One region of the Sphingomonas panacis genome, then DNA from elsewhere that is predicted to be linked to it. Evidence: riboswitches for the same ligand, from Rfam matches in the RefSeq annotation. Region 1 holds a riboswitch; each other region holds the start of a gene.
What was found. A riboswitch is a leader RNA that binds a small molecule or an ion and turns the genes downstream of it on or off. The one in region 1 is predicted to bind cobalamin.
Positions count from the first base shown of each region.

Region 1 (5,355 bases):
GATCGCGGCGATCACCACCATTGCGACGATCGCAAGGATGTAGGCGTCGATCCGCAGCCGGCTCAGGATGGCCTTCATAGATGATAATCCGGTCTTGCGGTCCGCCGTGACGCGCAGATGCGTGCGAACCGTTTATGCAACGATTTCCCCGGCACCGTGCCCGCCCCGTCATGGACGGGCGGGATCGACCGCGCCGGAGAAACTTTCAGGTAAGGCGCGCCATCGTCCGGGCCGAAAAGGCCAGACGATGACGGCTGTCGCTCAGGCCGCCAGTTCCTTGCGGATGATCTCGGCACCGGCACCCAGCGCCTTCAGCTTGCCCCGAGCGATGTCGCGCGACAGCGGCGCCATCCCGCAGTTGGTGGCGGGCAGGAGCTTGTCGGCATCGACGAAGCGCAGCGCGTTGCGCAGTGTGTCGGCGACCTGCTCCGGCGTCTCGATCGTATCCGTCGCGACGTCGATCGCGCCGACCATCACCTTCTTGCCGCGGATCAGCTCGATCAGGTCCGTCGGCACGCGCGAGTTCTGACATTCTAGTGAGATGATATCGATCTTCGACTTCTGCAGGTTGGGGAAGGTTTCCTCATACTGGCGCCATTCGGAGCCGAGCGTCTTCTTCCAGTCGGTATTGGCCTTGATGCCATAACCATAGCAGATGTGGACGGCGGTTTCGGCCTTCAGCCCCTCGGCCGCGCGCTCCAGCGTGGCGATGCCCCAGTCGTTCGCTTCGTCGAAGAACACGTTGAAGGCGGGTTCGTCGAACTGGATGATGTCGACGCCGGCGGCCTCCAGCTCGCGTGCTTCTTCGTTGAGGATGCGGGCGAACTCCCACGCCAGCTTCTCGCGGCTCCGGTAATGCGCGTCGTAGAGGGTGTCGATCATCGTCATCGGCCCGGGCAGCGTCCATTTGATCGGCTGATCGGTCTGGGCACGCAGGAAACGGGCGTCGTCGACGAACACCGACGTGGGCCGCGAGACGGACCCGACGACCGTCGGCACGCTGGCGTCATAGCGGTTGCGGATGCGCACCGTCTCGCGCTTCTCGAAATCGACGCCGTCCAAATGCTCGATGAACGTCGTGACGAAGTGCTGGCGGGTCTGCTCGCCGTCCCCGAGGATGTCGATGCCCGCCTGCCGCTGATCGTCGACCGCGAGGCGCAGCGCATCCTGCTTGCCCGCGACCAGCTCCTCGCCCTCCAGCTTCCAGGGTGACCACAGGGTCTCGGGCTGGGCCAACCAGGATGGCTTGGGCAGGCTGCCTGCAGTCGTCGTCGGCAACAATGTCGTCATGATGCAAATACCTGTCGTATGGGTGGGGATCAGAGGCCGCAGGTCGCGGACCAGCGCTGAAGCGCGGGCCAGTGCGGCTTGATGAAATGCTCTTCGGCGAATTTGCCCTGCTCGACGGCGAGGCGGCTGCGCTCCTCGCGATCATAGACGATGCGGGTCAGCGAATAGTCCTGATACCTCAGGCTCGGCTGATAATGCTCCGCCGCGACCGAGTTCGCGTTGTAGATTTCCGGGCGATAGATCTTCTGGAACGTCTCCATTGTCGCGATGGTGCTGGCGAGTTCGAGGTTCGTATAGTCGCTGACCAAATCGCCGGTATGGTAGAAGGCGAACGGCGCGACGCTGTGGGGCGGCATGAAATATCGCACCTTCATGCCCATTTTTGCGAAATACTGATCGGTGGGCGAGAATTTGTCGTTGCGATACTCGACGCCGAGGATCGGATGTACGTTGGCGGTTCGGTGATAGACCTCCTTGCTCGACACGCTGAGGCAGATGACTGGGGGCTTGCGGAAGTTGTCGCGGTAAGCGCTCGATCCGAGGAAATGCTTGAACAGGTTGCCGTGCAGATCGCCGAAGTCCTCCGGCGCGCCGCCACCCCCGGCCTTCAGGTGATTGGGCAGGACGACGCTGAAGTCGTAATCGCGGACATAGGATGAGAAGTTGTTGCCGATCATCCCGTCGCTGCGCTCGCCGCTGATCCGGTCGGTGACGGTGGTGTGCAGGATCTCGATCAGCGGAAACGCTTCGTCGTCCGCGCCGCCTCCAAGAGTGAGCGCGGCCGAGACGATCTTCAGCTCCAGCGTGTAGCGATCACCTTTGGGATTGTCCCAGTGCATCAGCGCGTTGAAGCGGTGGTCGATCATCTCCAGCGTGTTGCGCAAATTCTCCTGCCGGCTGTCCCCACGCGCAAGATTGGCGAAGTTGGTGGTGATCCGCGTGTTGTCGGCCGGACGATAATTCTCGTCGAAGGGCAAGCTGCTGATCGAGAATGTGAACCCGCTATTCGTCATGACTCAACCCTGGCTTTGCGGGCGGGAGGTCAGGCGAAAGCGCGCAAGGCGTGAACAGGACCGGATGGCGGCAAGCCACGGACCGTCGCATCAAGCGCGATCCACCGGAGGAACCCCCGTCCGAGGAACGTTATCGCGTCAAAGGCAGGTCTCCTGGCTCACGGGTCAACGCGGTGGCTCCGGCCTTCCCAGGCACCTTGCGGGAGCCCAGTGACACGAAATGGAACCGCCGCTCGCCGCTTACAGTTGCGGGGGCAGCGCCGGATTCTGCCCCGAAAGGCACCACCGGCTTCCCGTCTTAGCCCCATCGCCATGCCTGGGATGGGGAACCTCGACGTGGCCGTTAAACACCATTGGTCCGAAGCTGTCAATAACGATATAAAGATATCTTTATATGACGGTTTGACGTTGTGGCATCGACCATCGGATCCGCGTCATCGCAGCACCAGCGTGTCAGGAGCGAGCGGGATCGGGAGATGGCGGAGCAAGCCTAAACCGATGCGTCCCCCCCCCTCCGCCTCGCCATAATAGAGCTTGCCGATATCGATTTCCGATCGACTCTGGCTCACACGGTGGGCGTTGGTGTCGCGCAGCGAATAGACACAGCCGCAATATTCCTGCTGATAGAAACGCTCGCGCTTGGAGATGTCGATCATGCGCGCAGCACCACCGCCCTTGCGCCAGTTGAACGTCCAATAGTCGATGCCGGGATAGTGCGACGCCGCGCGCTCGCCCGAGCCGTTAATCTGATTCATGTCCTTCCAGCGCGAGATGCCGAGCGACGAGGTGATGACGGGGAAGCCGTTCTCGTGCGCGTAGAGCGCGGTGCGCTCGAACCGCATGTCGAAACACATCGTGCAGCGCTCGCCACGCTCCGGTGCCCATTCCATCCCCTTTGCCCGCTTGAACCAGTTGACCGTGTCATAGTCGGCATCGACGAACGGCACGCCGTGGTCCTCGGCGAAGCGGATGTTCTCGTCCTTCCGCAAGATGTATTCCTCTTTGGGATGGATGTTGGGGTTGTAGAAGAAGATGGTATAATCGATGCCGCTGGCGGTCATCGCTTCCATCACTTCACCCGAGCATGGCGCGCAGCAGCTATGCAGCAGAACCTTGGTCTGGCCGCCCGGTGGTACAAGCTTGGGTCGATCGATCGGCGTCATGATATTCTCTCAGGTGGTGCAGGCGGCTTCGAACAAGCGGAAGCGCAGGGTCGTTCTATCGGATTGAAGCATAGTGGCTGATCCAGTCCACCGTCTTGCCGATATTCCCGAATGGATAAAAGTGAAGTCGCACCGGACCATGTTCGTTCGTCAGGCCGGCAGCGAGACGATCCACGAACATTTCCGGTCCGGACGTTCCCAATAGTCTAGTAGCGGAGATGCCATATTTCGCCAAGATGACGGTCGACGCACCGACGCCGCACTGAGCGGCGAACCGCATCAAGGTCGCTACGCCCGCCGGACCGGGAACACCGATCCGCACCGGATGATGCAATCCGCGTTCGCGAAGACCCTCCAGCCAGCGCAGGACGATGTCCGCGTCGAAGGCGAATTGGGTGACAATCATCGGCGACATGCCGCGCTCCTCGATGCTTCGACACTTCGATTCCAGCACGGCCCAGCATTCCGCCTCGCTCATGACAGGATGGCCTTCTGGATGCCCCCCGATGCCGACCGTCTCCACCCCACACCGTTCGAAAGCGCCCGTCGCGATCAGGGATGCGCTGTCGGGGAACGGCCCAAGCGGATGGAGCCGGTCGCCGGCAACGACGAAACAGCGCGTGATGCCGCCGCCAGCAACCGTCTCGGTCATGAAGCCGTCGAACGTGCTGGCCGAGGTGATCCGTCGGGCGGCGAAATGAGGCATGGGTTCGAACCCGAGCTGACGAACGGCCCGTATCGCTGCGACGCGCGCTGCCTTGTCGTCAGTGCGCAGGAACGGGATCGCTATCTGCGTCGAAGGCGGGAGCGCTTTCGCCACCTGTACCAGCCCAGGAATATCCCTGACCGTCACCTCCAGCGAATAGTCAGCTGTGATGCAGGGGCGAACACGGAGCGAGGCTGGTTGATTGAGCGGCGGGTTCATCGTCTTCTATATGCAGAGGGTGGCCGGCTGACACCGCGCGCGCTCCTAGCCTCAATGGGCCGCGTTTCCATGTTCGCGCCTGCGATCATCCGCGAGGTCGTGACCTATGCTCTGTTCTCGCACGGAGGAGCAATGGACGAATATGGGGTGACACCGTAAGCGGACGCCTTCCTTCCTCGCCAGCAACGCTTCCGGAGCACAGCGAATGTCACGATCCTACACGCTGGTCATCGACTGTCCTGACCGTCCCGGCATCGTTTACAGCGTCAGCAGGATCATCTTCGAAAATGACGGCAACATCCTCGAATCCCGGCAGTTCGAGGATCGTGAGACGGGCCGCTTCTTCCTCCGCGTCGTCTTCGAAAGCGGGTGCGATCAAGCCGTGCTGGCGGATGCGGTCGCGACACTCGGCGAAGGGTTCGACATGGATTGGAAGCTGGTGCCGACAAACCAGCCCGTCAAAGTCCTGATCCTCGTGTCGAAGTTCGATCATTGCCTGGCGCACCTGCTCTATAAGGTGAGGATCGGGGAGATCCCGATCGAGATCGTCGGGATCGCATCGAACCATCCGGCCGCCGCGCTGACGGCAACCGACATCCGGGACATTCCCTTTCACCATCTGCCGGTCACGCCCGACACCAAGGCGCAGCAGGAAGCCAGCATCAAGGCTCTGGTTAAGGACAGCGGCGCCGAGCTGGTCGTGCTCGCACGCTACATGCAGATCCTGTCGGATGACCTGGCTGCGCATCTGTCAGGCCGCTGCATCAACATTCATCACAGCTTCCTGCCCAGCTTCAAAGGCGCGAAACCCTATCATCAGGCTCACGCCCACGGTGTGAAGATGATCGGCGCAACCGCACACTACGTCACCGCCGATCTGGATGAGGGGCCGATCATCCACCAAGGCGTCGAAAGCGTGACCCATGAGGATTCACCGGACGATCTCATTCGCAAGGGCCGCGAG
Region 1 is NZ_CP014168.1:4,430,786-4,436,140, reverse strand. Features, by position in the region: gene J0A91_RS20495 (bile acid:sodium symporter family protein) at 1-78, opposite strand, end outside; gene J0A91_RS20490 (methionine synthase) at 262-1,290, opposite strand; gene J0A91_RS20485 (DUF1852 domain-containing protein) at 1,320-2,303, opposite strand; cobalamin riboswitch at 2,430-2,651, opposite strand; gene J0A91_RS20480 (epoxyqueuosine reductase QueH) at 2,738-3,466, opposite strand; gene J0A91_RS20475 (methylenetetrahydrofolate reductase) at 3,522-4,391, opposite strand; gene purU (formyltetrahydrofolate deformylase) at 4,597-5,355, shown strand, end outside.

Region 2 (5,355 bases), 1.5 Mb from region 1:
ACGGGAACCAGCGGATCGACGCGGCGAAATCCGCATCGCTCGCGGTTCCGCGCGGCGTCGGCAACCGTGTCAGGAACTGGATGGCGAGCAGCAGCCCCCTCACGGCCACAGCGCCATGATCTGCGCGGTGCGCGGGCTTCCCGGCCATATCTTGAGGCTGAGCATCGCCGCATAGGGCAGGTCGAACGCCCAGAGCTGGCGCTGTTCGAACCCGCACGACACGGCAAGCGCCGCGCGCATCGCCCCGCCGTGGGTGACGATCAACGTCGTGCGTGGCGGCAAGGCGGCGATCGCCGCCGCCACGCGCGCCGCCAACGCCGACCAGCGCTCGCCGTCGGGCGGTGGCGCGGCATCGGGATCGTCCCAGAAACGGCCGAGCGCGACCGGATCGATCTGACTGGTCGCAAGCCCATCCCACGCCCCGAAATCGAGTTCACGCCAGCGCGCGTCGATCGCGACCGGCACGCCGAGATCGCCGCCGATCGCCTGCGCAGCGAGCCGGGCACGGGCGAGGTCGGAGCTTACCACAGCCTCGATATCCAGATCGCGGGCCTGATCGCGGCAGGCGCGGATACCCTCGTCAGTCGGCGCGACATCGGTGCGGCCGATCAGCCGCCCGGGGATCTCGGGGGCACCGTGGCGTAGCAGGTGCAAAACGAACGGCGTCATCCCGCGCCCGACACGCCGGCTTCGGTGAAGGTCGCCATGCCGTCATGCGCGGCCAGCGCCGCGCGGACGACCCCGGCCGCGACCGCCGCGCCGCTCGCCTCGCCGAGCCGCATGTCGAGCTGGAGGATCGGCTCCAGCCCGAGCGCGGCCAGCAGGCGCGCGTGCCCCGGCTCGGCCGAACAATGGCCGGCGAGACAATGCGCGATCGAAGCTGGTGCCGCCGCAGCGAGCGGCGCGACCGCCGAACAGCAGATAAACCCATCGAGCAGCACCGGCACGCGCAATTCCCGCGCCCGCAGTACCGCACCCGCAATCGCCGCGATCTCACGCCCGCCGACCCGGCGCAGCGTCTCGAACGCCGTCATCGGTGCGTCGGCGTGGTGCGCAATGGCGCGGTCCACCACCGCGACTTTGCGCGCGATGCCGGCGTCGTCGATTCCCGTGCCCGGCCCGACCCAGGTCGACCCGTCGCCACCCAGACTCCGCGCGCACAACGCCGCGGCGGCGGTGGTATTGCCGATCCCCATTTCGCCCAGCACGAGCAGGTCCAGCCCGGCCTCGACGGTTGCCGCGCCGGCGGAGAGCGCGGCGAGGCATTCCGCCTCTGTCATCGCCGGCGCCGTGGTGAAATCGGCGGTCGGACGGTCGAGATCGAGCGCCACGACCTTGAGGTCCAGCCCGGCTGCACGGGCGAGCGCGTTGATCGCGGCGCCGCCATGCTCGAAGGTGGCGACCATCTGCGCCGTTACCGCCGCCGGAAAAGCGCTCACATTATGCGCGACTATCCCGTGGTTGCCCGCGAACACCGCCACGCGCCCGCGCCCGATCCGTGGTCGTGCGCGCCCTTGCCAGCCGGCGAAGAAAACCGCGATCTCCTCCAGCCGGCCGAGCGAGCCGGGGGGTTTGGTCAACTGCGCCTGTCGTGCCCGCGCCTGCGCGATGGCCTCCGCATCGGGCGCGATCGAGGCCGCCAGCGCGGCCTCGACATCGGCTATCGTCGCGAAGGTCATTCGGCGACGAAGCCCGGCGGCGGGGTGCGTGTGATGAAGTGGCCCTTCACACCCTGCGGCCATCGCGCGAAAGGCACGCGACCATGTTCGCTCCCGGCGTATTCGACCGCGTAATCGAGGATCGCCCTCGCCGCCTCCGCGTCGGGCGCGAAGCGGCCGAGCACGTAGCCGACCTTGTTCGGCGCGCGCAGATGCACCGTGCAGAAGTCCGCGCAAGCGAACAGACACGGCATTTCCTGCACCGCGATGCCCGCGTACCGCGAGTCCGACGCCTTCACCGCGCGCAACGCCGCGACGAGGTGCGCGCCGCCACGCAGACCCGCCGCATCCTCGCGCGCGTCGGGTGTATGGCGGCAGGTGTTGCACGCGACAACCGCCGGACCATCCTCGACTCGCCTGAGCATTATACGGACACCGCGCGCGGAAGCATAAGACGCGAGAGACACTGAGACATCGAACGGCACCCACGACATGGGCCGCGCGCGATGCGCCATGTCCACGACACGGCACACCGCGAAACGCGGTCCAACCATGTCGCCTCTCGGGTTCACCCCCGTTCGCCCGGCACACCCTGTCCGCACGAAGGACGACCGCGACGGGCAGGTCTCCTGGCTCGCGGGTCAGTGCCGGTTCGCGCCGCCTTCTCGGGATCTTGCGATCCCAATGGCCTGTGGCGCGATGGCTCGCCGCTTACAGTTGCAGGGGCAGCCGGGGTTCTCCCGTTCCCTTTTCATCCCCGTCGCCGGGGAACCTGTCGCACCCGGCGCGGTAGCTGCGGTGGTACGGCCCGTCAATACGCGCGCCCGGTAGGTACGATCGTCACGGTTTCGCCAAATCGCTCGATCGTCGCGGTGATGCCGTAGACCGCGCGCAGCCGCTCGGGCGTGAGCACGTCGAGGGGCACGCCATCGGCGACGATCGTGCCGGCATCCATCAACAACACGCGGTCGCAATAGCGCGCCGCCATCGTCAGATCGTGCAGCACCGTCACGACCAGCGCCCCGCCCCGTGCCTCGGCGCGGAGCAGGTCCATCACGTCGATCTGGTGCCCGGGATCGAGCGATGCAAGCGGCTCGTCGGCGAGCAGCCCCGGCGCCTCGACCGCGAGCGCGCGGGCGAGCAGGACACGCGCGCGTTCGCCGCCCGAAAGGTCTGTGGCGATCCGCTCGCGTAAATCCGCGACACCAGCCCGTTCCAGCGCCCGTTCAACTGCGGCGGCATCGGCATCGGAAAGGCGTGACATCGGCGCGAGGTGCGGCAGGCGACCTAGCGTGACGAGTCGTTCGACCGTGAGCGGCCAGTGCAACGTCTGCCCCTGCGGCAGATAGGCGAGCGTCCGCGCGGCCACGCCTCGCGCCATGCGCGCGAGCGGCACATCGTCCACGCATATGCTGCCCGTCGATGCGACCAGCCCGAGCGTTGCCCTCAGCAACGTCGATTTGCCCGCGCCATTGGGGCCAACGATCCCGACCACAGCGCCGGGCGCCAGCACCGCGTTTACGTCATGCACCACCGGTCGCCGCCCGAGCGACACCCCGACATCGCTCAGCGCGATCGTCACCATAGCCGTCGCTCGCGCATCAGATAGGCGAGGAACACCGGCACGCCGAGGAACGCGGTCACCACGCCGAGCTTGAGTTCGTTGGTCGAGGGGATCAGCCGCACGCCGATGTCCGCGAAGGTCAGCAGCACCGCGCCGGCCAGCGCCGAGGGCAGCAGGATCGCCGAGGGGCTTCGGTCGGTCAGCGGGCGCACCAGATGCGGTACGATCAGCCCGACGAACCCGATCGACCCCGACACCGCCACCGCGCCACCCACGCCGATCGCCACGCCGAGCAACAGCCGCAACCGGGTCGCGCGCAGATCGGTGCCGAGCGCGCGTGCGCCATCCTCGCCGAGCGTCAGCGCGTCGAGTGCGTGGCCGTCGAACAGCAGCAACGCCGCGCCCACCGCGATGCAGGGCAGCGCGATCCAGACATGCTGGAACGACCGGTTTTCCAGACTGCCGAGCAGCCACGTCATGATCTCCATCGCCGCGAACGGATTGGGCGACAGATTGAGCGCGAGACTGATCGCCGCCCCCGCCAGCGTCGACACCGCGATCCCGGCGAGAATCAGCGTGAGCGGGCTTTCCGACCGACCTGCCAGCGTGAACAGCAGCGCCAGCGACACGAGCGCCGCCGCGATCGCCAGTACCGGCAGCACGATCGGGTTCAGTTCGGCCAGTCCGAAATAGATTGCGCCGACCGCGCCGAGCGCTGCCGCGTTCGAAGCGCCCAGCACGGAGGGCTCGGCGAGCGGATTGCGCAAATATCCCTGCAACGCCGCTCCGGCCAGCCCGAGCATCGCCCCGACCGCGAGGCCCAGGATCGTGCGGGGAAGACGCAGCTCGATCACGATCGCGGTCGCGACCGGATCGCCCCGCCCGACCAGCGCCGCGAGGACGCGGGTCGGCGCGAGCGACACCGATCCCAGCGCGAGCGAGGCGACGCCCGCGGCGATCATCAGCGCGATCAGGCCGCCGATCAGTGCGGCGCGCCCACCGCGCGGGATGCCGGTTCTCACCGGAAGCTCCGTGGTGGGTGATCGCCTTGCTTGTCTCGCTGAAGCGTTCGCTTATGGGCGTCGCAATGATACGCCGCCTTCTGCCGATACTGCTCGCGCTCGGTGCGACGGCTGCCGCGCCGTCGCACGCGCCGCGCCGCATCGTCTCGCTCAACCTGTGCGCCGATCAATTGCTGGTCGATCTGGCCGATCGCGACCAGATCGCCGGGCTGACCCGCAACGCGACCGACGCGGAGATGTCCGCCGTCGCGGCGCGCGTGCGCGGGCTGCATATCCTCGGCCAGTCCGCCGAGGAGATCCTCGCGATCGACCCCGATCTGATCGTCGGAACGCCGCCCTTTCAGGGCGGGATGATGGCGGTGCTTGCGCCGCACCACTATCCCGTCGTCGATCTCGCATGGGCGAGCAGCTACGCCGATATCGTTGCGCAAATCCGTCAGGTTGCGCGCGCGGTCGGCCATCCGGAGCGCGGCGAAGCGCTGATTGCGCGGATGAACCGCGATCTCGCCGCGCTGCCCCGAGCGCCCGGCCACCCGGTCGGCGCCTATTACCAGCGGCGCGGGTACATGACCGGCACCGGCACGCTGGTCGACGACATGATGAATCGGGTCGGACTGACCAACCTTGCCGCCAAGCTCGGCAAACCCGCGCTGTCGCAGGTGTCTCTGGAGGAGATGATCGCCGCGAAACCGGACTATCTGATCGTTGAAACCGGGTCCGATCATGTCGTCGATCAGGGCACCGAGATGCTCCACCACCCGATCCTCGATCACATCCCGCGTTTGCGCCTCCCGCAAGCGTGGACGGTGTGCGGCGGCCCGGCCTATGTGCAGGCGGCGCAAAGTCTCGCGCGGCAGATCGCGGCAGCCCGCACGCGCTAACCCCCCGTGGAGAGTCAAAACTCCACCCCCGCCTGCGCCTTCACGCCTTGCTCGCGGAACGGATGCTTGACCAACGTCATCTCGGTAACGAGATCGGCCACGTCGACCAAAGGTTGCGGCGCGTTGCGCCCGGTGATGACGACGTGAGTCATCGCCGGCTTGGCGGCGAGCGCCGCCAGCACCTCGGCGAGCGGCAGATAGTCGTAGCGCAAGACGATGTTGAGTTCGTC
Region 2 is NZ_CP014168.1:2,919,516-2,924,870, reverse strand. Features, by position in the region: gene J0A91_RS13415 (adenosylcobinamide-GDP ribazoletransferase) at 1-103, opposite strand, end outside; gene J0A91_RS13410 (histidine phosphatase family protein) at 100-669, opposite strand; gene cobT (nicotinate-nucleotide--dimethylbenzimidazole phosphoribosyltransferase) at 666-1,679, opposite strand; gene J0A91_RS13400 (DUF1636 domain-containing protein) at 1,676-2,083, opposite strand; cobalamin riboswitch at 2,261-2,449, opposite strand; gene J0A91_RS13395 (ABC transporter ATP-binding protein) at 2,470-3,243, opposite strand; gene J0A91_RS13390 (FecCD family ABC transporter permease) at 3,237-4,184, opposite strand; gene J0A91_RS13385 (ABC transporter substrate-binding protein) at 4,310-5,125, shown strand; gene cobO (cob(I)yrinic acid a,c-diamide adenosyltransferase) at 5,140-5,355, opposite strand, start outside.
Region 2: it holds a riboswitch for cobalamin, as region 1 does, so the genes downstream of both, J0A91_RS13400 (DUF1636 domain-containing protein) here and J0A91_RS20485 (DUF1852 domain-containing protein) in region 1, are expected to answer to the same signal.

Region 3 (5,355 bases), 1.1 Mb from region 1:
GTAGAGGTTGCGCCCGGTGGGCAGCACGTCGCGCCGCCCGCGCCACGGCGACCCCGACGGACCCGGCGGCACCCGCCGTCCGTCGAGCGCGGCGCGCAGCCCGGCGCGTTCCGCAGCACCCTGATCGCCGCGCCCGAACACATGAAGGCCGTTGCCGAATTGGCTGTCCTTCACATCGCAGACGAACGTGTCGATCCGCGTGATCGCCTCCGCGTCTGAGCGGGCCGTGTCGAGGCCGAGCGCGCTTTCCAGCCCGAGCGACCGCGCCTCATCGCGGATGTCGCCGCGCAGGCGCGCGCGGCGCGGTGGATCGAGCCCGTCCGCGCCGGAAAACTCGTCGAGCAATGCTTCCAGCCGACCTAGCCCGGCGCCGTTGCCGGTGCGCTCCAGCGGCGGGGGCACGTGGCCGATCGTGACCGCGCCGATGCGGCGCTTGGCTTGCGCGGCCTCACCGGGATCGTTGACGATGAACGGGTAGATGACCGGCATCGCTCCGGTCAGCGCCTCGGGCCAGCAGTCACCCGACAGCGCGACGGCCTTGCCGGGCAGCCATTCGAGCGTGCCGTGCGCGCCGACATGGACCACGGCATCGGTGCCACGCGTGCGCAACCACAGATAAAAGGCGACATAGGCGTGGCGCGGGCAGCGCGAGAGATCGTGATAGTCCTCCGTCCGCGCGGCCGGGCTGCCGCGTTCGGGCTGAAGCGCGACGATGCTGTTGCCGGCTTCGATTGCGGTGAACCGGAATACGTTGCCCAGGACAGCCGGATCATCCCCGGGCGCACCCCATGTGGAAGCCAGATCGGCCTGCAACGCCGCCGGCAAGCGCGCGAGTGCCGTGCGATAGTCGGCGATCGGCCATTCCAGCCACTGCGATCCAAGCGCTTCGGGCAGGTCGGTGACGGGCAAGACCGCATAGCCCGCCTCCGCCAGATCGTGCAGCATCGCCTCGGCCGAGGCGAACGCGTCCAGCCCGACGGCGTGTGCCATCTGGTGTGCCTTGCCGGGATAGGTCGACAGGATGATGGCGAGGCGGCGCTCGGCGGCGGGCTTTGCCGCGAGCGTGATCCAGCCGTGGACGCGCGCCGCGATAGCGTCGATCCGCGCCGGATCGGCACGATGTTCGCGGCGCGCATATTGCAGGTCGGGGTCGCGCGTCGCGTCGCCTTTGAAACTCGCCACGCCCGCGAAGAGGCGGCCGTCGACCTCGGGTAGCACCACGTGCATCGCCAGATCGGCGGGGGAGAGGCCGCGCGGTGCATCGACCCACGCGGCGCGATCCGAGGTGGCGAGCGCGATCTGGAACACGGGCACGCCCGCGCCGTCGAGTGGCGTCGTGCCGCTCTCGTCGCGCGCGGAAAAGGCGGTGGCGTTGACGATCGCGGCCGGCGCCAGTGCCGTCACCCAGCGCCGCAGCCAGCCACTTGCCTCGGCGTCCTTCAACGATGGCGCGAACACCGCGAGCACATCATACCCGCGTGCGACGAATGCCATGCGAAGCGCGATGATGGGATCGAGGTCGGCCGCGGTCAGGTACGATCGGTAGAAGACGATCAGGACGCGCGACCGCAGCGCCGTTATCGCGAACGCAGCGGGGCAGGCGACGCCCTGATCCGGCGACCAGCCGCCAACCGCAGCGATGGCCCGCGCACCGCGTGCGGGTTTGACGTACAGACCCGCCGCCAGCGCGAACTGGGCGAGCGCGGTCCGCGCCGCCGCCGCGCCGCCGATATCGCAAAGCTGCGCGAGCCGACGCAGCGTGGAGACCGGCATCGTCGATGCGGCGTCGAGCCTTGTGTCCGGTCGCCCGTCCGCTGGAATGACCGCCAGGGCGATGCCGCGCTGGCGCGCCAGCATCTCCACCTGTTGCAAGCCATAGGGCCAATAGGCCGTGCCGCCGATCAGGCGGATCAATATGCCCTTGGCGGCCCCGAGCGTGCGTTCGACATAGGTATCGACCGACAAAGGGTGCGTCAGTTCGGCGAGGTTGGCGAGCCGCAGGCTTGGCGCCTCGCCATCACCAACCTCCGCCATTATCGCGCGCCACCCCGCCGCGAACGCGCCGAGGTCGCTGTCCGAGAACGACAGCACCACGAGATCGGCGGCATCCTGCCCCAGATCGCGTGGCGTGGCGCTCTCTTCCAGCCCATGCGTTTCGCGGAAGATGACGTGCATCGGGGGATCAGACCGTCAGCACGGCCCGGATCGCTGCCGGATCGAGCCGGTCGCGCTCTGCGATCACGACCAGGCGGGTGCGGCGCGGCTCATCCGCGTGCCAGGGGCGGTCGTAATGCGTGCGTACCCGCGCGCCGACCGCCTGCACCAGCAGCCGCATCGGCTTGCCCGCGACGGCGGCGTAGCCCTTCACGCGCAACACGTCGCCACCCCGTCCCAGCGCTTCGATGCGATCCGCCAGATCGGCCGGCGCGGCGATCTCGCCGAAATCCACGACGATGCTGTCGAAATCATCATGCTCGTGCTCGTCCTCGCCGTCATGGTGCGAGGGTCGTGCGGCGATATCGTCCTCCGCCGCCGCGCCGATGCCGAGCACGACGCGTGGATCGATCACGCCGTCGATCAGTTCGACCACCGGCAGCGGCTTGCGCGTCTCGGCGGCGATCACCGCGCGCGCGGCGGCGACGCCGTCGGGGCCGGCCAGATCGCACTTGGTCAGCAGCACCATATCGGCGCAGGCGAGCTGATCCTCGAACACTTCGGACAATGGCGTTTCGTGATCGATGCTCGGATCGGCGGCCCGTTGCGCGTCGAGCGCGGTCACGTCCGGCGCGAACCGCCCCGCCGCGACCGCCTCGGCATCCGCCAGCGCGATCACGCCATCGACGGTGATGCGTGATCGGATCGCCGGCCAGTCGAACGCCTTCAGCAGCGGCTTGGGCAGCGCGAGGCCCGACGTTTCGATCAGGATATGGTCGGGCCGGGGATCGAGCGCGAGCAGCGTTTGCACGGTGGGGATGAAATCGTCGGCGACGGTGCAGCAGATGCAGCCATTGGCGAGTTCGACGATATTCTCGGCCGGGCAATCGGGGATCGCGCAGCCCTTCAGGATATCGCCATCGACGCCCAGGGTACCGAACTCGTTGACGACCACCGCCAGCCGACGCCCGCCGGATTCGCGGATCAAATGGCTGATGAGCGTCGTCTTGCCGGCGCCCAAAAAGCCGGTGACGATGGTGACGGGCACCTTTGACAGATCGGACATGCTCTTCTCCGCGGCGCAAGCAACGACCGGCGGGGACCGAAATATCGGTCGGCGCGCGACGACGGACGGGCGCCGAAAGCCGCCCGTGCCACGCACCGATGCAGCCCCAGCCGCACAGGCTCGTCGCTCAGACGGAGAACCGTGCCGCGACCATCCCCTGGACCGAAGCAAGAGCGACCATATCGCCGGCAGGTCTCCTGGCTTGCGGGTCAACGCTGCGGCATCGCCTTCCCAGAGGACACATCCGCAGATGCGTCGATCCAGTGGCTGCTCCCGAAAGAGCCTGATGCCGTCGCTCACCGCTCACAGTTGCAGGGACAGCCGCGGATTTGGGGAGAACCCCGCACCGCATTCCCATTGAAGCCCCTCGCGGGGCACCGGCGCGATCATCGAGACCCGACATGGGCCTCGGCGTTGCATCTAACGCAAGCGTTACGGCTTGCCAATTCTCGATTTCCGCCCGGTCCGGCTCATGCCCCGTCGAGCAGGACCAGCGCGACGCCTTGGCGGGCGAGGCGCATGTCGAGCGTCGCCGTGCCGGCCTTGCCGCGCGCGATGCTTACCGTCTCCGGGTGCATTCGCGATGCGGCTTCCAGCGCGGCGTATTGTCCGGTGTCGGGTGACTGTGGCGAACCCATTGCCCGCCACGCCGCAAAGGCGTTGGCGTGGGTGGGATCGACACGCCATACCGTCGCTTTGACAGGTGCGCTTCGCAAGCCGTTCAGGGCGATGTGGATCTGCGCGTCGGGGCCGGCGAGATCGTCGTCGTGATAATGCCACACCAGCACGGCGAGTCTGCCGTCCGCGGTGCGCGTGGCGAGCGTGCCGACATCGGGGGTGCCGCGCACGCCGTCCTCCATTACGCTTTCGAGCGGGATTTGGGCGCTGCTGGTGCTCGCCAGCCGTGTCTCGCCGAGCTTGGCGAACAGGCGGAAGACGTTGAGCACGGGCAGATCGACGCCATTTGTGGCAAGCTGGCGATATCCCGCGAACCACGGCTGGCCCTCGAATTCGAACGACCAGGAGACGATGCCGGCGAGGTTGACCTTGCGCTTGGCGGCCAGCTCCCAGATCCGCGCGAAGCTGGCGGCGGTGTAGCTCGAGTACATCGTGCCGTTGCGATAGGCGTTCTCGGGTCCGGGGCATGCGGCGCAGCCTTCGGGATCACTCTCGCCGATCACGACGGGCTTGGCGGCAAGCGCCGGAATCGACAGCACCTTGGTGAAACCGCCGTCCGCTGCCATCAAGTGCGTAGCGATGCCCATGCGGACATGGCCATCGACGATGCTCGGCTTGCCCTTGGCGTGGAACGAGAGGAAGTCGGTCGGGGTGCCGATCTGTCCGGTTGCGTAGTTCTTGCCGGTGGTGACGTGCTTGAGGAAGCCGTCCATGAAGGTGCCGCCCGCGCCCGCGACGTCGGGCCCGCCGACGCGCGCGGTCGGCAGCGCGCGGCGCACCCCGGCGATCGCATAATCGTGCATCTTGTAGAAATCTTCCGGCGTGCCGCGCCAATAGAAGTCGAGATTGGGTTCGTTCCACACCTCGAAGAACCAGCGCTCGACTTCGGCGCGGCCGTAGCGTTCGACGTTGTGGCGAGTCCATTGATAGGCCAACTCACCCCATTTCGCGTAATCCTTAGGCGGGTAGCTCCAGCCGGTCGCGATTTTCCCGTAATCGACGCCGGGCTTCCAGGCGTGTCGGTAGGGTACGCCCGCCGGCGCGCTCGACAGCGCCTCGGGCATGAAACCGATCTGGAGATAAGGGTGGATGCCTTGTGCGCGGTAGCTGTCGATGATGCCATCGACGATCGTCCAGTCGTAGACCGGCTTGCCGGCCTTGTCGTCGGTGTAGACGTTGGTGCTGCCCCATTTGAACGATGGTGTGCCGTCACCGCTGGTCAGCAGATTGTGCGCGCGGAAATAGACATCGCCCGATTTCAGCGCGCCGAGTTCGACCAGCAGTTTGCGGCCGTCCTTCATCGTCGCGTAGTTCGGCTCGTCGGCACCGAAGAACCGCCACGTCGGCGGCAATGCGCCGATGCTGCGGCTGGCGTCGATCGTGACGGAGACCTGGCGCGATGTGCCGTCCTGCGCGAGCGCGGGGAAGGAGACACCTGCCAGTGCCAAGGTCGTCGC
Region 3 is NZ_CP014168.1:3,323,386-3,328,740, forward strand. Features, by position in the region: gene cobN (cobaltochelatase subunit CobN) at 1-2,175, opposite strand, end outside; gene cobW (cobalamin biosynthesis protein CobW) at 2,183-3,220, opposite strand; cobalamin riboswitch at 3,391-3,617, opposite strand; gene J0A91_RS15165 (GH39 family glycosyl hydrolase) at 3,691-5,355, opposite strand, start outside.
Region 3: it holds a riboswitch for cobalamin, as region 1 does, so the genes downstream of both, cobW (cobalamin biosynthesis protein CobW) here and J0A91_RS20485 (DUF1852 domain-containing protein) in region 1, are expected to answer to the same signal.

Region 4 (5,355 bases), 1.1 Mb from region 1:
GGGCCGTTGCTCAGCCATGTTCGGCCCGGCGCGGACCTCGTCGCGGTCGGCAAGCGCGCCGGGCGAGCCTCTCCAACGCAGGCGCATGTATCCCGGCTGCTGGTCGATCATGCCATCGCCGGCGCGCGTGTGGTGCGGCTCAAATCGGGCGATCCCGCGATCTTCGGGCGGCTGGAAGAGGAAATCCTCGCGCTGCGTGCCGCGCACATCGCGTTCGAGATCGTCCCCGGCGTCACCTCCGCGTCGGCGGCGGCCGCAGCGGCAGCGATCCCGCTGACGCGGCGGCTGAACGCGCGGCGCGTGCAATTCGTGACCGGCCATGACGTGACCGGCGGCCTGCCCAATCTCAACATGGCCGCGCTTGCAGATCCCGATGCGACGACAGTGGTGTTCATGCCGAAACGCACCTTCGCCGAACTGGTGGCGCGGCTGGTCGATCACGGCCTTGCGCCGGAGACGCCGGCGTTGCTGGCGGAGAATGTCGGAAATCCGGGCCAGCGCCTCGTGCGATCGACCATCGCCGCTTTGGCGCAAACCCTGAGCGCGGAGATCGGCACCGCTCCGGCGCTGATCCTCTATGGCCCATTGATGGACGAAGAGACGTGATCGACCTCCACCTGATCGGCATCGGCACCGGCAACCCCGATCACCTCACCCGTCAGGCCGAAGCGGCGATGAACGCGGCCGATCTGATCCTGCTCCCGCGCAAGGGCGACGCCAAATCGGACCTGATCGACCTGCGCCGCACGCTCTGCGCCACGGTGCTGACCCGGCCGGTGCGCGTCGTCGAATTCGATCTGCCCGTTCGCGCCGACGGCGGCGACTATCTCGCCGCCGTCGGCGACTGGCACGATGCGATCGCCGCGACGTGGACGGCGCAGATCGCCCGGCATCTGCCGCACGGCGGGCGGCTGGCACTGCTCGTCTGGGGCGATCCGTCGCTGTACGACAGCACGCTCAGAATCGCGGAGCGATTGCAGACGGGCGGCATGGCGATGCGCGTCCACATCGCCCCCGGTATCGCCAGCCTGCAGGCGCTCACCGCCGCGCATGCGATCCCGCTCAATACGCTCGGCGCCCCCGTCGTCGTCACCACCGGTCGCCGGTTGCGCGACGATGGATGGCCCCAAAGTGCGGACACCGTCGCGGTGATGCTGGACGGGGCGTGCGCCTTCACCACGCTCGACCCGGAAGGGGTGTCGATCTGGTGGGGCGCGTATCTCGGCATGGCGCAGCAGGCGCTGGCCGCAGGTCCGCTCGGGGTGACTGCCCCGGAGATCGTGATCCGTCGCGCGGCGCTGCGCGCCGAACATGGCTGGATCATGGACACATATCTGCTCCGCCGTAAGCGGCAGGTCGCATGACCGAACCCGCGTTCGATGCCGGTTTCCTCGCACGATTCGATGAGTTGCTCCGCTGGCGGCGCGATGTGCGGCACTTTCAAACCACACCGATACCCGAAACCGACATGCGCCACCTCCTCGCCACGGCGGCGCTGGCGCCATCGGTCGGCAACGCGCAGCCGTGGCGTTTCGTCCGTATCCGATCGGATGGCTTGCGCGCGCGGCTCGCCGATCATGTCGATGCCGCCAGCCGGGACGCAGCGGGCGCACTCGCCGACGAAGCGCTGCGCGAGCATTACGGCACGCTGAAACTCCACGGTCTGCGCGAGGCGCCCGAACTGCTGGCGGTGTTCTGCGACGACGAGCCGGCGGCAGGGCATGGCCTCGGCCGCGCGACGATGGCCGAGACACTGCGCTATTCCACCGTCACCGCGATCCACACGCTTTGGCTGGCCGCCACCGCGCGTGGGCTTGGGCTGGGCTGGGTCTCGATCCTCGATCCCGAGGCGGTGGCCCCGATGCTCGATGTGCCGCCACGCTGGTCCTTCGTCGCGTTGCTGTGCATCGGCACGCCGCTCGCTCCCTCCGACATCCCCGAACTCGAACGGCGCGGCTGGCAGGCGCGTGAGCCGCTGGCCGACCGGCTATACGAACGCTGAGCCGCTGCTTGCACGCCCCCGATCGTTTCGGTACGAGATGGATTGAGGCGTTTTTCGCCTCATGATCGCGCTGGTGCCCCGCGAGGGGCTTAAAAGGGAACGCGGTACGGGATTTTGGTCCCTAAGCCGAGGCTGTCCCTGCAACTGTAAGCGGCGAGCGCGATGCACATCGCGTCTGATCCTTCGGGACGGGCGCAGCCACTGGGTCGAACAGACTTGGGAAGGTGGTGCATCGTGGCGTTGACCCGTGAGCCAGGAGACCTGCCGGCGTGGGTCGCTCTTGCTTCGGTCCAGGGGATGGCTGCGGCACGGTGAACTCCGTTCGAGCGACGAAGGTGCGGGGGGCCGCACGGCAGGCGTGACGGTCGCGATGGCGTCCGGTCGGCGCGGCTGCCGCCGTTCGCGCGGCAGGCTCCCCGCTTCGTCCGACGCCGGGGGACTGAAGGAATGCGAAATCTCACCACCTGCGCGGCGCTGGCCATCACGGCCGCCGCCACGCCACTGCACGCGCAGACCACGCCGAACGCCGACAGCGATGCCGATAATATCCTGGTGGTGGGCGAGCGCCAGCAGCCGAGCCTGACCACGCCGAACACGACCGGGAGCCGGCTCGGCCTCACCGCGCTGGAAACGCCCGCCACGCTATCGACGATCGATGGCGACCTGATCCGCGCGCGCGGCGATATGTCGGTTGTCGAGGCGGCGAGCCGCGCGCCCGGCATCAGCAATGTCGGCAATCTCGGCAACGGCGGCACCGCGCTCGCCGCGCGCGGGTTCAGCGGCCAGGGTTCGGTGCTACAACTGATCGACGGTGTGCGCCTGTTCCCCGTCGCCGGCACCATCACCTTCCCGACCGATCCGTGGATGGTGCAGCGAATCGATATCCTGAGCGGCCCGGCGTCCGTGCTCTACGGTCAGGGCGCGCTGGGCGGTGCGGTCAACGTCGTCATGCGCAAACCCAACACCGATCGCACCGATATCGAAGGCGAGATCGGCTATGGATCGCAGAACACCGTCCATCTCGCGGCGGGCATCGGCGGGCCGTTGAACGATCGCCTGTCGTACCGTGTCGATGGCAGCTACCGCCGCTCGGACGGGTTCGTCGATCGCGGCCAATCGCGCAGCTACGCGCTGTCGGGCACCTTGCGCTGGACGCCGACCGACACGCTCGTCCTCACCGCGCGCGACGATTACGGCAATCAGCACCCGATGCGCTATTTCGGCACGCCGTTGATCGACGGGCACCTCGACACCGCAATCCGCGACCGCAACTACGATACCCGCGACGGCCACGCGCGCTATCGGGACAACCGCACCAGCCTGCAACTCGATTGGACGCCGAGCGCGTCCCTCACCTTCAGCAACCAGGCCTATCGGCTGACGAGCAAGCGTTACTGGCTCAATCTTGAAAGTTATTGCTGGGTCGCCGCCGATGGCTTCTGTCCGAACGGCCTCAACGAAAATCCCGCCACGCCCGGGCAAATCTATCGCACCGGCATGACCGGCATCGTCCACGATCAGACCCAATGGGGCGATCAGGGTAGCGTGACGTGGCGCACGAGCCTTGCCGACGGCATCGGCAACGATCTCGTCGTCGGATTCGACGCCAACCTCATCAAGATGCGCTATTCGCATAATTTCGGTGCGGACCCGCAGGTGGCGGTCGTTGACCCGTTCGACTTCGACCCCGGCGTGATCGTCGATACGCAGGGCATCGCGCCGCGCTACCGCACCCGCACCGACGAAATCTCGATCTTTGCCGAGGACCGGCTGAAGCTCGGCGATCACGTCTCGATCGTCGGCGGTGTCCGCCACGAACGCGACCGCATCAAGCGCTGGGGCATCGCGCCATCGGGTGCCGAGAGCTTCGCGCTCGACAAGACGCTGACCAACACCACTTGGCGCGTCGGCGGCGTCTATCAGCCGGTGAAGACGGTCTCGCTCTATGCGCAATATGCCACCGGGGTGGACCCGCTCGGCACGCTGACCACCTATTCGACGGGCCAAGTCCAGTTCAGCAACGCCACCGGCGATCAGGTCGAGATCGGCGCCAAGGCGGTGTTCCTCGGTGGCCGTGGCACCGCGACGATCGCCGCCTATCGCATCGTCAAGAAGGGCCTGCTCGCGCAGCGCACGCCGACCAGCCCAGTCGAACAGATCGGGCAAAGGTCCGCCAAGGGGATCGAGGCGGCGGTATCGCTCGATCTTCCGCACGGCTTCGGCATCGATGCGAACGGCAGCATCCTCGATGCGCGGTTCGATGACTTCATCTCGGGCGGCGCCGACTTCGCGGGCAACACGCCCCCCGATGCGCCCGAACGGATGGCGAACCTGTGGCTGCGCTGGGACGCCACGCACCAACTCCAGGCCCGTGCCGGGCTGCGCTATGTCGGGCGGCAGTTTTCGGACAACGCCAATCACTTCCGCCTGCCCGGTTACGCGACAATCGATGCGACTTTGTCCTACGCGGTGACGCGCAACGTCGCGGTCGATGTCCACGTCTACAACCTGTTCGACAAGGATTATGCGACCAACGCCTATGGCGACCAGCAATGGGTGCTCGGCCGGCCGCGCTCCGTGGACGTGTCGCTTCGTGCCGGCTTCTAGCGCGGCGCGCATCGCCCGGCGCTGGTTGTATTTGACGCACCGCTGGATCGGCATCGCGAGCTGTCTGCTGTTCGCGATGTGGTTCCTGTCGGGGCTGGTGATGGTCTACGTCCCCTATCCCTCGCTGCCGCCCGGTGATCGGTTGGCGCGGGCGCAGCCGATCGATTGGGCGGCGGTGGACGTACCGCCGCCGCTCGACGGGGGGCGGATGCCGCGCGCGTTGTCGCTGGAGATGCGCAACGGTGTGCCGGTGTGGCGCGTCGGCGGATGGGACGGGCGAAACACCACCATATCCGCCGCGCGCGGGGCCCTGATTCGTCCCGTCGATGCCGCTTTCGCCAGGCGCGTGGCGCGCCGCTTCGCCCGCGCGCCGGTCGCGAGCGTCGAGCGGTTGCAACGCGACCAGTGGACGGTCGCGGGCGGGTTCGACCGGCATCGACCACTCTGGAAGGCCGCGATCGACGATCCTGCCGGGAGCGAACTGTATGTCTCCGCGACGACCGGCGGCGTGGTCCAGCGAACGATTCGCCGCGAGCGCTTCTGGAACTGGCTCGGGTCCGTACCGCATTGGCTGTATCCGACCGTTCTGCGGCAGGACACTGCGGCGTGGCGGCAAGTCGTGCTGTGGGTGTCGGGGCCGTGCATCGCGGCGGCGGTGGCTGGCATGTGGATCGGCATCCTGCGCACCCGCCTGGGCGCGCGCCGTTTCAAGGGCGGGCGGGTGACGCCGTATCATGGCTGGCTGC
Region 4 is NZ_CP014168.1:3,309,264-3,314,618, reverse strand. Features, by position in the region: gene cobA (uroporphyrinogen-III C-methyltransferase) at 1-606, shown strand, start outside; gene cobF (precorrin-6A synthase (deacetylating)) at 603-1,364, shown strand; gene bluB (5,6-dimethylbenzimidazole synthase) at 1,361-2,002, shown strand; cobalamin riboswitch at 2,057-2,285, shown strand; gene J0A91_RS15090 (TonB-dependent receptor) at 2,450-4,609, shown strand; gene J0A91_RS15085 (PepSY domain-containing protein) at 4,596-5,355, shown strand, end outside.
Region 4: it holds a riboswitch for cobalamin, as region 1 does, so the genes downstream of both, J0A91_RS15090 (TonB-dependent receptor) here and J0A91_RS20485 (DUF1852 domain-containing protein) in region 1, are expected to answer to the same signal.